Regions from separate parts of the Paraliobacillus sp. X-1268 genome, predicted to be linked through region 2. Evidence: riboswitches for the same ligand, from Rfam matches in the RefSeq annotation. Region 2 holds a riboswitch; each other region holds the start of a gene.
What was found. Region 2 has a riboswitch for cyclic di-GMP ahead of D2K62_RS07835 (DUF5667 domain-containing protein). Riboswitches for the same ligand answer to the same signal wherever they lie in the genome.

Region 1: another riboswitch for cyclic di-GMP. It lies ahead of D2K62_RS04785 (pectate lyase family protein); the one in region 2 lies ahead of D2K62_RS07835 (DUF5667 domain-containing protein).
Region 3: another riboswitch for cyclic di-GMP. It lies ahead of D2K62_RS11650 (hypothetical protein); the one in region 2 lies ahead of D2K62_RS07835 (DUF5667 domain-containing protein).

What each region holds. Positions count from the first base shown of each region.
Region 1 is NZ_QJSK01000002.1:22,402-26,666, forward strand. It holds gene D2K62_RS04775 (MFS transporter) at 1-20, opposite strand, end outside; gene D2K62_RS04780 (ArsR/SmtB family transcription factor) at 33-1,082, opposite strand; cyclic di-GMP riboswitch class I at 1,267-1,355, shown strand; gene D2K62_RS04785 (pectate lyase family protein) at 1,612-3,693, shown strand; gene D2K62_RS04790 (hypothetical protein) at 3,982-4,265, opposite strand, start outside.
Region 2 is NZ_QJSK01000004.1:36,818-41,082, reverse strand. It holds gene D2K62_RS07845 (aspartate/glutamate racemase family protein) at 1-656, shown strand, start outside; gene D2K62_RS07840 (PilZ domain-containing protein) at 1,126-1,500, shown strand; cyclic di-GMP riboswitch class I at 1,694-1,781, shown strand; gene D2K62_RS07835 (DUF5667 domain-containing protein) at 1,838-3,220, shown strand; gene D2K62_RS07830 (sigma factor) at 3,399-4,127, shown strand; partial or broken gene D2K62_RS19535 (anti-sigma factor domain-containing protein) at 4,124-4,249, shown strand.
Region 3 is NZ_QJSK01000009.1:66,456-70,720, reverse strand. It holds gene D2K62_RS11660 (sirohydrochlorin chelatase) at 15-755, opposite strand; gene D2K62_RS11655 (ketoacyl-ACP synthase III) at 792-1,772, opposite strand; gene D2K62_RS11650 (hypothetical protein) at 1,813-2,157, opposite strand; cyclic di-GMP riboswitch class I at 2,249-2,333, opposite strand; gene D2K62_RS11645 (carbon starvation CstA family protein) at 2,435-3,871, opposite strand; gene D2K62_RS11640 (phospholipase D-like domain-containing protein) at 4,060-4,265, shown strand, end outside.

The DNA of each region.
Region 1 (4,265 bases), on a different contig from region 2:
CTTTTTAATGATTCTGCCATCTCTTGTTCCCCTTATCTTGGATTTAGATATTGTTCCATCTCTTTTGGTAATGATTTTAGTGCATTTTGCTTCAAACAATACACTCCATTCACTATCTCTACTAATCTAGCTGACCTAAGGATTTTGAGATGATGATGAACCGTAGATTTTGCTATGTCTAGTTCATTTGTGATGTCTTGTAATGTTAAGGTATTTTCATATAATAGTTTGATCATACGGAGTCTAACCTCATCACCTAGAGCTTTATATCTCAGAACTAGAAAGTTATTAGGGATATGCGGTTTATTAGGAAATATACTTTCATTTGCTATCGGATAGTAGAAAACTTTTGTTCCTTCTATATCTGCTTCAATATTCCAAGGTCGATAAACATATTGTGGAATTAGCAAGACTCTACCGATACTTGGCTCTGGTAAATAGATAATCCCACCAGTTGCCCATTCTACCAACGCTTCAGGAGACATCCGCTTAGACATGTGAATTTTTGATTCTAAATCCGTTTTTAGATAGGTAGTAACCTCTTCTGGTTTTTCATTTTTAATAACCTGTTCGAACCAGCCTTTCATAACAGCAATGAGATGCTCCTTTAAATAAGCAGCATTTACATCGCAAATAAATTCGATATAAGTAGGAAAAAAAGGGTTGTCTTTTGTTAACGTCATTAATTCGGTTGCTGCGACGTGTTGTCCGATTGCCGCCCTTAGCCTTATTTCGTCATATTTCTGGCCGATGAAAGGTAGACAAATATACTTTAAATCTGTTTCAGATAGCTCTGAAATGTATGAAATGAAATGCTTGATTTCAGTAAATTCTTCTTGGTGAAGCAGCTGTAATAAAGACTTCCAAGTGTTTTTCTCTTCCACGGTGGCTAGGTGATCTAATAAGTCATCCGAGATAGAGCTTTTTACTTGTTTCCAATATTCTTGAGGCCTTTCTAAAGTCTTAATTAAAGGACTGTTTGTCACAGCAGCAATCCCTAATGCACATTCCCAAAGTAACGAATATTCGAGTTGAACTTCATAGGTCTCTCTTTTTCTACTTGTGGTATTTAAAATATCCATTAAAGCACCTCTTTTTCTAATATAATTTAATTCTAAATTATTAGAACATTAAATTCAACATATTTAAAATTTTAAATTCAAATATTACAGAATAAAAGAATAATTCCAGTAAAAACAGTACTATCTAATTATTTACTTATTATAGAAAAAATTGTTAAAATTAATAATGCCAAGAAAAACATAATATTATATTTGGCAAACCTATTGAAAAATAGGGACGCAAAGCTACGAATCTAAGGTAAAGTAATTTTCTATGATCGTCGGGTTGCACATATTAATGACTATAGTTATTTAATCAAATGACTTGTGTTGTTTTTGTAATGCAACTTAATGACAAGAAGTCGTTAGTTTTTTTGCTCTGTCGAGACGGTTTTGAAAATTGCACTTACTATGAAATGAGAACTTAGGTTTTCGTTTAAGGAGGTGAATGAACAAGATCAACTTATTAAGGCAGAAGTTAAGCCATATGAAAATAGAGTCATGGTGGTAAGGTCAGGGTATGAAAATTTAAAACATTGGAGGGATTTTAATGAAGAATGTAATCACAAAGGTATTTACGCGTTTTTTATTGTATTCTTTTATACTATCTTTGGTGACGGTCGGATTCGCAAATCAGACAGTAAGTGCTGCAAGTCTTTCTATATCTAACAGTGGGGCTTGGTTTGAAACTGCATATGTAGAGTGGTCACCTATAAGTAATGCAGAAGGATATAATGTATATATTAAACCTGCAAGCGCTCCAGATTCTCAATATCAACAAATTGACAATGATTTAATTCGTAACTACGCTTCTTATTGGAGAGCTGACGCCGTAGGTCTTGCAGCTGGAGATTATGTAATGAAAGTGGACGGTTTACTTAAAGATGGCTCTAGTGTAAGCGATTACACAAATACACTTTCCGTAAAGGAACATGACAGATCTGGATTTGCCTTTGCAGGGAACTCACAATATGGCACAGCTTCAGGAGCTTATAATGAGGATGGGACACTTAGGGAAGGAGCTCAAGTTATTTATGTAACATCTGAGACTGCAACAACAGTTAAGCAAGAAGTAATAATCAATAGCTCAGGTGATAAGGAAACGGGAGTTGGTATAGGAGAAATTTTATCATTAAGAAAAAAGGGATATGATAAAACACCACTTGCAATCCGGTTTATTGGCAAAATTACTGATGACAACATGAGTGGACAACTTAATAGTAATGGTTACCTTGAAGTGAAAGGTAATACAAGTTATTCAGAAATGAATATTACTTTAGAAGGTATCGGAGAAGATACGTATGCCTATGGATGGGGAATACTAGCGAGATATACTGGTAATCTAGAAATTAGAAACTTAGGCATGGCTTTATTCCCTGACGATGCAATTTCACTTGATACAGATAATGTGAATGTTTGGGTCCATCATAATGATCTATTCTATGGAACTGCAGGATCAGATTCTGACCAGTCAAAAGGTGATGGTTCAACAGACCTTAAGAAAGGTTCAACAAATATTACAATTTCCCACAATCATTACTGGGATTCAGGAAAATCTTCTCTAGTCGGGTTGAGTGAATCATCAGAGTTCTTTGTAACCTTTCACCATAACTGGTTTGACCATTCAGACTCTCGCCATCCACGTATAAGAGTGGCATCTGTACATGTGTATAATAACTTTTTTGATGGAATCTCGAAATATGGAATTGGGGTGACAACAGGTGGTTCGGCGTTTGTAGAATCCAATTATTTTAGAAATGCAAAATATCCTATGATGAGTTCCTTACAGGGTACTGATACGTTAGGGAGTGGTACATTCTCTGATGAAGATGGAGGAATGATTAAAGCATACAATAATACAATTGTTGATGCTACAAGTTTAATTTACGCAAATTCAAATGAAGGAACAGCTTCAGCTAATACAAGTTCATTTGACGCATACCTAGCATCGTCTAGAAACGAAACGGTACCAAGCACATACAAAACACTAGTAGGGGGAACAACTTATAATAACTTTGATACTAGTATAGATATGGGCGTAAATGTATCGGCTATTGATGAAGTAAGTGCTGTAGAACAAATTGTTAAAGAAGAATCTGGTCGCCTAAATAACGGAGACTTCACATGGGAGTTTAATGATGCAGTTGATGATAAATCATATAAACTTAACTCAGAACTTATGACAAAAATAAAAAATTATACAACAAGCCTTATATCTGTAGGAGGGAATTCAATAGAAATGCCTACAGACCCAACTCCAACAGACCCAACAGATCCCAACCCAACGGAGCCAGTAACTGGAGAGTATTCTCATAATTTCACGACTGATGGAAAGGATAGCGATTTCTTTACGATCGAAGGAAATCTATCATCAAGTAAAGGAACAGTAGAATATAGCGGCTTAACACTAACGCAGAGTCTAAAAATTGAGAGTTCAACAAGGATTGCGTTTACAACTTCAGAAGAGTCAACATTAACTTTAGTGTTTAATACTGGAGATGATGCAGAAATCAAGATAGATGGAATAATTCATCAAATGAGAGATGGAATTGTCATAGTATCACTTAAGTCGGGCGATCATGTTATTACGAAAGATGACGTGGCAAATCTGTATTACATGGACCTACGCTAAAAGTCTACTTATATAAAAAGTTGTCAACTGATATGGTTGGCAACTTTTTTGTCATTAAAAATTAATTAGCGTTAAAAACAGTACAAAAATAAAAATGGTGTAAAAGTCTGTTCCTCTTCTCAATTTATCCCTCATGCATTTTTAAATTAAGATGGAAAGTCCTCAGCATAGTTAAAGTACATATACAGAAGAGAGACACATCTAGCATAGTAAGCTAGTTGTGTCTCTTTTCTTAAAGCCTTTCACAGCTACTTGATTGAAAAGTCAAGCTAGTAAAGTCGCTTAAAGTTATTCTTTTGGATCGTCCTTTTTATCGATTGGAATGAAATCAAATATTTCCTGTGTTTCAAAACTATCGATTAGTCTGTTGAGCCAATCAAAATAACCAAGCCAATTTTGAAGGTTGTTAATGTCATTTTGAGCATGCTCAAAAACTTCTTTAGAAGAATCTGAGTTAGTAAGTAGTTCCTGTAATTCAGTGATCGTTTTTTCGATCGCCGTAGTATTCATCGTAACGGCTGGTCGCCACTTAATATATAAATCTTTCCTCACACCTTTTATCCAAGACTTTT
Region 2 (4,265 bases):
CTACCGTTGATTACTACCAGTCTATCATCGCTAAATACCAAGAACGGATGCAAAGTAAAGAAGTTCTACCTGAAATGTTTATTAATAGCATCAATATGTATCAAGTTTTTGAATTTATTAATAACAAGCAACTAGATGGGTTAACGAACTACCTTGTTGATGCTGTTAAAAAGTTGGACGCCGTGGGGTCTGACTTTGCGATAATCTCGGCAAACACACCTCATATTGTATTTGAAGAAGTCCAAAAACAAATCCCGATTCCAATGATAAGTATTGTTGAGGCCACATATAATAAGACTTTGGAGTTTGGCTTGAAAAATATTGGATTAATCGGAACGAAATACACAATGGAAAATGACTTTTTTAAATCTCCATTTACATCACGGAATAAAAAAGTCACTGTACCAACGGAATCTGAACAGCAATATATCCATGGTAAGATTGTAGCGGAACTGGAAAATGGGATTGTGAATAATGAGACCAAAATAAACTATTTGAACATAATCAAACGGATGAAAGAAGAGGAAGGTATCGAAGGAGTAATTTTGGGCTGTACAGAACTTCCCATGATTATTAAGGGAGAAGATTTGGATATCCCCGTTTTTAATACTACAGAAATTCATGTCAACCGAATTGTAGATACAATTTTTAGATGAGCGATTAGAAAGTAATTTAGTTGAAATCGATTATTTATAATTATTTTTCTAGGGCCTACACCTTTTGATGTAGGCTTTTTGCTATACTAAAATTTTTTAAACATAATTGAAAATGTACTTAGAACTCGAATGAATTTGAGTGATTGAGGCGAATTATCTTATGATCTATTATTATCCAAATAAAACTACACAGTGCTCAATTAATAAAAATCGACAATCGAATAATAAAATGTCGAAACAACACTAAATATCACGTTTTTTCGTTGCGGTGTCAATAATTTGCTTGTATTATACTTGTATATCAATTTTTTTTAGCTGACACCAATATCTACGAAAAATTTTATAGAATTGACCTCTTTCATTATATTTTGGTGTAAGATTGGATACTGCGGGAAATGATACTATTTTTATCCATTTTTGAAAAAAATAAGCAGCTCAAGTACTTAAGAACGTGAGGTGAATGGAGATTATGCAGTATAAGAGAGAGACAGCGTTTCGTTATGCTTTTGAACAACCAATTTCTGCACTATTTAGAATAGAAAACATTAATGGGAATTCCGTAACTACTTCTGCTGGAGAAGCTAAAATAATTGACATAAGTACAGAAGGGGTCAAATTCACTTCAAAATTGAATATACCAGAAACAGACAAGTCGATCCATCTAGTCATATCTTTTGAATTAAATAAGCAAGAAATGAAATTTAAAGGGATAATAGTTTGGAAGAAAAAAAACCATACTACAAATGATTATGGTGTTAATCTAATGATTGAAGAAAATGCTAAAAAAGAGTTAATAGAACAATTGAAAATATATTCAAAAAAAGTAAAAGGTAATATTGATTAAACTTATTCTTAAATTAATTGTTTGATTTATTTGAAATCGAATATTTATAATTATGTTTCTAGAGCCTACACCATTTGATGTAGGCTTTTTGCTATCCTGAATTCTAATTAATTAATATTTTTCGACAAAAAATTTAAAATACCCCCTCAAATAAAAATAATTCCACGTATTAATAGTAGATTCCTAATTTCAATAAAAACAAAGGCAAAACCATTGAAAGGTGGTGACGCTAAGCTAGAGGGACTAAAAGGTAAATATGCCTATGTCAGCCAGTTGCGATAAGTGAAATAGATACGTTTTTTGGCATTATATTATTCGTGTGAGGGAGAGAATTATTTTGAAAATAAAAGACATATGTGCTACCGGTTTTTTGATAGTCGGCGTATTATTTACTAGCAATTCTGTATATGCAGAAGTTGATACGAGTCAATTAAATGAAATTGAGGACTTGAACAATGAGGATGTAATAGAAGATACAGGTTTAACACCAGATAACTTCTTTTACTTTTTAGATAAAGCAGTAGAAAATTTGCAATTACTACTTACAACTGATTCAGAAAAGGAATCGGAGCTTTTACTTCAAATAGTAGCAGAACGTTTATCAGAATCAGAACAAATGGTTGATGAAGAGCAAGAAGAATATATGAGTGAATTAATTGAGGAATATTTAGTTGCATTAGAAAAGGCACAAGAAGAGGTTGCAGAAGTTGTATCCAATGAACAAGTTGAAGAGGATATCAAAGAAACATTAGCAACTGAATTGGAAGACTCCACAACGGTAACAGAGGAAGTAACAGAAACTATAGAAGAAGAAAAGTTAGTAGAATTTGAAGAAAGGCAACAAGAAGCTTATTTAGTAGCAAATGTTGTAAAAGACCTTGATCCCGAAAAGGTTGCGGAATTACGTGCTCAAGAGCTTGGGTTTGGTCAAATTGTTAAAGTGGTCACTTTAGCAGAAGAGAGCGGTAAAACAGAGGAAGAAATTATTGCTTTATTACAAGAAGGTAAAGGATTTGGTGAAATAGCGAAAGAGTTGAATATCCACCCTTCTCAAATCATGAAAAAGGTAATGGCTAAAAAAGAAAAAGAAATGGAGCAATTGCTAGAAGAAGCGAATGCGTCTGGTGATGAAGAGGCAATCTCGAAACTATCTACTTCATTAGCAAACCTTGATATAAAGAAACTAGATTTTAACGTCACATATGATGAATTGACGGTTGAAGATAAAGCGGTTGTGGATGAAACAGAAATAGAAGTAGTTTCTGATGAAACAACACAAGATGAGGCAAACGACACGATAGTTGAAACGATAGAAGAGACTGAAAATGAATTAATAGAGGAAACAACATCAGAGAACACAGAAGAAGTGGTTGAAGATGAGGTAGAAAACGAAAGAAAAGAAGAAACAAACGAATTGTCCAAAGTAGCTACTGAAGTTGCAGAGGCTGAGAAACAGGCAGCTAAAGAAGAAAAAGCAAGATTAAAAGAGTTAGAGAAAGAAGCGAAACAACAAGCAAAAGAAGAAGCTAAAAAAGAGAAAGAAAGACTAAAAGTATTAGAAAAAGAAGCAGCAGAACAAGCGAGAGAAGCCGCAAAAGAAGCAGCAGAGCAAGCGAGAGAAGAGGCAAAAGAAGCGAAAGAGAAATTGAAAGAAGAGAAGAAAGAACAAGCTGATAAAGCTAAAGAGGCAGCAAAAGGAAAACAAAACAAAGAAGACTAAAGGTAAAATGAAGGAGCCCTATTTTAGGGCTCCTTAAGTCTATTATATTGTTCTTATAAGTAAGAAGATTTAGATGATAGATTCAAATATATGAATAGACAAGTTTTGGTTATTTACCTATACATAAAAAAATCGTATGCTTAGAGTTCAAATGACTGATGATTGAGGGGTGAATAGGGTGCATGAAACTGAAGTGAATCACTATATAAAAGCTGCATCAAATGGTGATGACATTGCTAGAGAGAAATTAATTAATCATCATAAACCCTATATTATCAATACAGTTGGACATGTTTGTAAAAGATTTATCACGTGGAGTGATGAAGAGTCTAGTCTAGGATTACTAGCATTTGATCGCGCAATTGACACATATGATAGTTGCGCTAATAAAAGCTTTCTAAATTATGTATATTTACTTATTAAACGAGAGTTAATAGACTACTTTCGTCGAGAAACTAAGCTAAAACATATACCATTAGAAGTAGAATCAATTAATAGTGAGGATTCAGTAACTGTTTATGATGTTGATCATTCTATGGATACGTATCACCAACATCTTCAACAAAGAGAATTAGTGGAAGAAATTCTGGAATTAAGCGAAATCTTAAAACAATTCAACATTGAATTTGAAGAATTGGAAGCATGTTCCCCTACACATCGGAAAACGAAAGCAAACTTGATTACAATTGCGAATGATTTTATTCAAAATCCAGAGTTAGTAGATTTCTTTTTAAAAAAGAAACGTTTTCCTGTTACTAGATTTATAGAAGTGTCTGGTCATCGATTAAAAACGGTTGAGAGACATAGGAAGTATATCGTGGCTTTGGTTGTTGTACGACTGCATCCAGAATGGCGACAACTATCTGCCTATATACAAGTAACATTCGGAAATGAGGGGAAATCATGAGGTCAAACCGGTTTAATGGAGTCGTTATAAAAGTCACTGCACACTATATTACAATCTTGTGTAAGGATGGTAACTTTAAAAACATGCCGCGTTCAAAGAATGAATTTCCACAACTAGGAGATTCATATACTATTAGTG
Region 3 (4,265 bases), on a different contig from region 2:
GAACTAATATCCATTTATCGGATAATTGTTCTGTTATAATTAGTTTTGATATTTGCATAAATATCCTGATCAAACGTAATAGGATCTACATAAATAACTTCTGTCTGTTCTTGATTCCCCTGAACATATGATGCTGTTTGTTTTATCTTTTCAGGGAAAAACCCTATTGAAAAAAAGTGTGGCACTAGATAAATAACCTCATAATCAGCTGCCAATAAACGTCTTAATTCAGATTCGAAATTTGGTTTGTTCGAATTCAAATAAGATTCGAAGACAGGTAATTCTAGCAATCTATTTTCTAATTCACGTGCAAAATAAGTAAATGTATTACTTGCTTCTAAATACCTACTACCGTGTGAAACAAGGAGAACTGCTTCTCTTTTTTGTTTACCCTTCAAACGCTTATTTACTATACGCTTTTGAGTATTTAAAATAAGTTGTTCCCTAGCACCTAATGGTTCCCCTAAATGGATAGGTATCTCGGGAAATGTGCGTTGTGCAATTTTCACTTCATTAGGAATATCCTTTATTACATGCACTCCAGGTAATAGAAAAATAGGCACAAGAATAATTTCTGTCGCACCTTGCTCCGAACATTTTGTAACACCTTCAATAATTGATGGCTCTGCTTCTAGAAAAGCAGTGATCTGGATTGGAGCATTGATGTATTGTTCCATCTGTTCCAATTCTAATTGAAATTGTTTATTCGTTTGATCATTTTTACTACCATGGCATATATAAAGAACTGCTCGCATACATAATTCACCTCTAACAACATTCTATCATTTAAACTAATATTTAAACAACATTGCGACAAGTTGAAAACCTGCACCTATCGTCCAAAAAACAACATAATCTCCACGTGTTACAACTCCAGTTTCTACTGCTTCATGTAAAGCAATAAATGGACTACTGGTACCTGTATAACCAAAGCGATCTCCAACATAAATCAATTGTTTCTGATCTAAAGCAAATTTATTTTGAATTTTCAAGATATTAGCTAAAGAGAATTGGGATAAGCAGTAGGCTTTTATGTCATTTGTTGTTAGATTGTTTCTTTCTAATAGTCTATCTAACATTCTATAAGTTGGTGGCATTGCCAAATCGGCATTAAAAGGAAGCCATTTAATATATTTATCTTCTTCACTGTTTATATTCGATAAGCCATTTCCAGGATACATAATTTTATCATGATTAACTGAATCAGTATGGTAGATAGCATCAATAAAACCAGAATCTTCTTTTGTTTTCTCCAACACTACAGCGGCAGCAGCGTCACCATAATTAGCATATGTAATCTCATCTTCTGGATTGCTAATAAGCGAATTATAGTCAGAGCCTACAACAAGTGTTTTATTTATTCGAGCATTTGCTTTCATATAATAAGACGCTTGTTCTACAGCAACTGTCATGCCAGCACAATTAGCATTAGAGTCAAATATTATCGTCTCACTATCTGCCTCAATTGCAGCATGTAAAAACATCGTATTAGTAGGAAAAGTAGTTTCTGGTACTTGCGTTGAAAATACAATCATATCGATATCCTTACCAGTGAGATTTAGCTTTTTTAATAATTTTCGTGCAACAGCGACTCCCATTGTCAATCCATTTTCTTCTGAATTATCAATCACATATCTCTTATCTCTACCCATATGTGTTAAAAATCTCTCTATATCTTTATCTCTCTCAGCAAAATGATTAATGAAATATGCATTATCCAGAATCTTATCCGGATGATAAACATCTACCCCTTTAATTCTAATGTTTTCCACTAACAATACCCACCTTTAAACCAATATCATTTAAATAGTTTTACGCAATCTCGACTACTTCAGAATTTGTTAAACCTGAATTTTTAGCAATTCGTTTCAACTGCATTTTTATTACAGGATTTTTCTTGATTGTGAAAAGAATCTTTTCGAATCCTGATTGGTTGTACATTTTAAATGAATTTTCTAAACTCGGCACCATATCTTTTGTCAGTATATTCATAGTGGTACAATCAACATCTAATGTATATTGATTAGTTGTAATAGCACCTATTTTTGTTTGATAATCTTTCACGAACTGCTCCACATCTGCAGGCTCAAACGAACCACTTACAATCATGTCTACTTTCTTATTTGTTTCATCAACCTTAATACTATACTTTTCCATTACACTTTCCCCCTGTTTTATACCATGTACGCAAAAAAGCCTACAAAAACATTTGTAGGCTCACAATCATTTTAATACGTGCTAAATGACTAAATGCAGCTCGACTATCTTTGCTCTAAAGCTTTAGATTCGTGGCTTTGCGTCCTCATTTTTCAATAAGTTTGCCAAAGTATATAGTTATAATTGCTTAAATATAATATCATAATATGTTCTAAATTAGTAGTTCTAATTTAAATAAATTAACTTTAAAAAGGCACCTTTAGAAGGTACCTTTTAGTTATGCTATGTTTAATTGTGCACTTCTTTTTTTAATTCTTTGATATTTAACTAATTGGATTATATACCACGCTACTACTAATAAAGTTAAAATAAAACCAATTGTTAAAGAAAGACTATAATCAAGTCCCAATCCTTCAGGAGCATAAAAAATGTATGTTGTCGATACACCAGTCATAAAAATAGCCGGTATTGCTGCTATCCAATGAAATTTATGACTTTCAACTAGATACATTGCAGCTGTCCAAAGCATTACTGTTGCAACCACTTGATTTGTCCAGCCAACATACCGCCATAAAAATGTATAATCAATGGTCGCTAGAAAGAATGCAGGAATAGAAACTGGAATTGCAATAAGTAGTACTTTAATTTTATTATTCATATCAAATATATTCGAAAGCATATCTGTTAAAATCATTCGTGATGATCGTAATGCAGTATCCCCAGTTGTTATTGGCAGAATAATTACACCGAATATCGCTAGAATCCCACCAGTAACTCCAAGTAATGACGTTGAAATTTCGTTAACAACACCTGACGGACCTCCAGCGGCTAATGCTTCTTGTAATCCAGTAGTTCCATTAAAGAAAGTCATCCCTGCAGCTGCCCAAATTAATGCAATAACTCCTTCAGTGATCATTGCTCCGTAAAAAATTCTACGCCCATCTGTTTCCTTTTTCATTGTACTCGCAATAATTGGACTTTGTGTCGAGTGAAAACCAGAAATTGCTCCACACGATATTGTAACCATTAATAAAGGCCAAATAGGTAAATCACCAGGATGCAAATTTTGCAATGTAATATTAGGGATTGGTTTTCCTGAAAACAGCAAGGCAATTCCAACAGAAGCTGCCATTATTAACAAGATCGCTCCTAGAATTGGGTAGATTCGTCCAATAACACGATTAATTGGCAATACAGTTGCTATAACAAAATAAGCAAAGATAATTACTAAGGAAACAAAAAAGCTTAATGGTGTAATTTGCGAAATCAATTGTGCAGGTCCAGCAGTGAATGCTGCTGCAACCAAAATCATTAAAACAAGTGAAATAACATTAATAAATGACTTGATATACTTTCCTAAATATCGGCCAACAAGCGTTGGAAATTGTGCCCCACCGTGACGTAAGGACATCATTCCTGAAAAATAATCGTGTACGCCCCCTGCAAATATACTACCTAACACAATCCAAAAGAATGCTACTGGCCCATACAGAGCGCCAGCAACCGCTCCGTATATTGGACCTAATCCCGCAATATTTAGCAATTGAATCAAGTTTCCCTTCCACCAACTCATTGGAATAAAGTCTAAATTATCACGCTTACTATATGCAGGTGTAACTGTTTCATCGTTTACTACAAAAACTTTCTCGACAAATTTAGAATAAAAAATATAACCAAGTATAAGTGCAAATAATGCAAGTAAAAATGTTACCATATCCATTTCCCCCTGTTAAAATCGTAAAGTATACATATAGTAACACTTTCTGACAAAAAGTAAATACAATATTCTGAAAAAACTATCTTTTAAATAAATATACTATTGGCAGTTAAGGGATTTTTAAGAAATGAATCTTATAATCGGTAATGTAGAGGATATCATCTCACCTAAGAAAGGAACATTTTATGAATAAAATTATTAGTGTCTTTTTGGCACTTTCCATCCTGTTAAATGTCTATTTCATCTTTGATAATAATACAAATGAAATAGATGCAACTGGAAGCAAAATCTCCTATTCTCTCAGTAATTTGGAGGGAGATCCCGAACAACAATTGCTAGATATCATTAACAATTCAACCGAAAGCCTTGATATAGCTATTTATAATCTTGA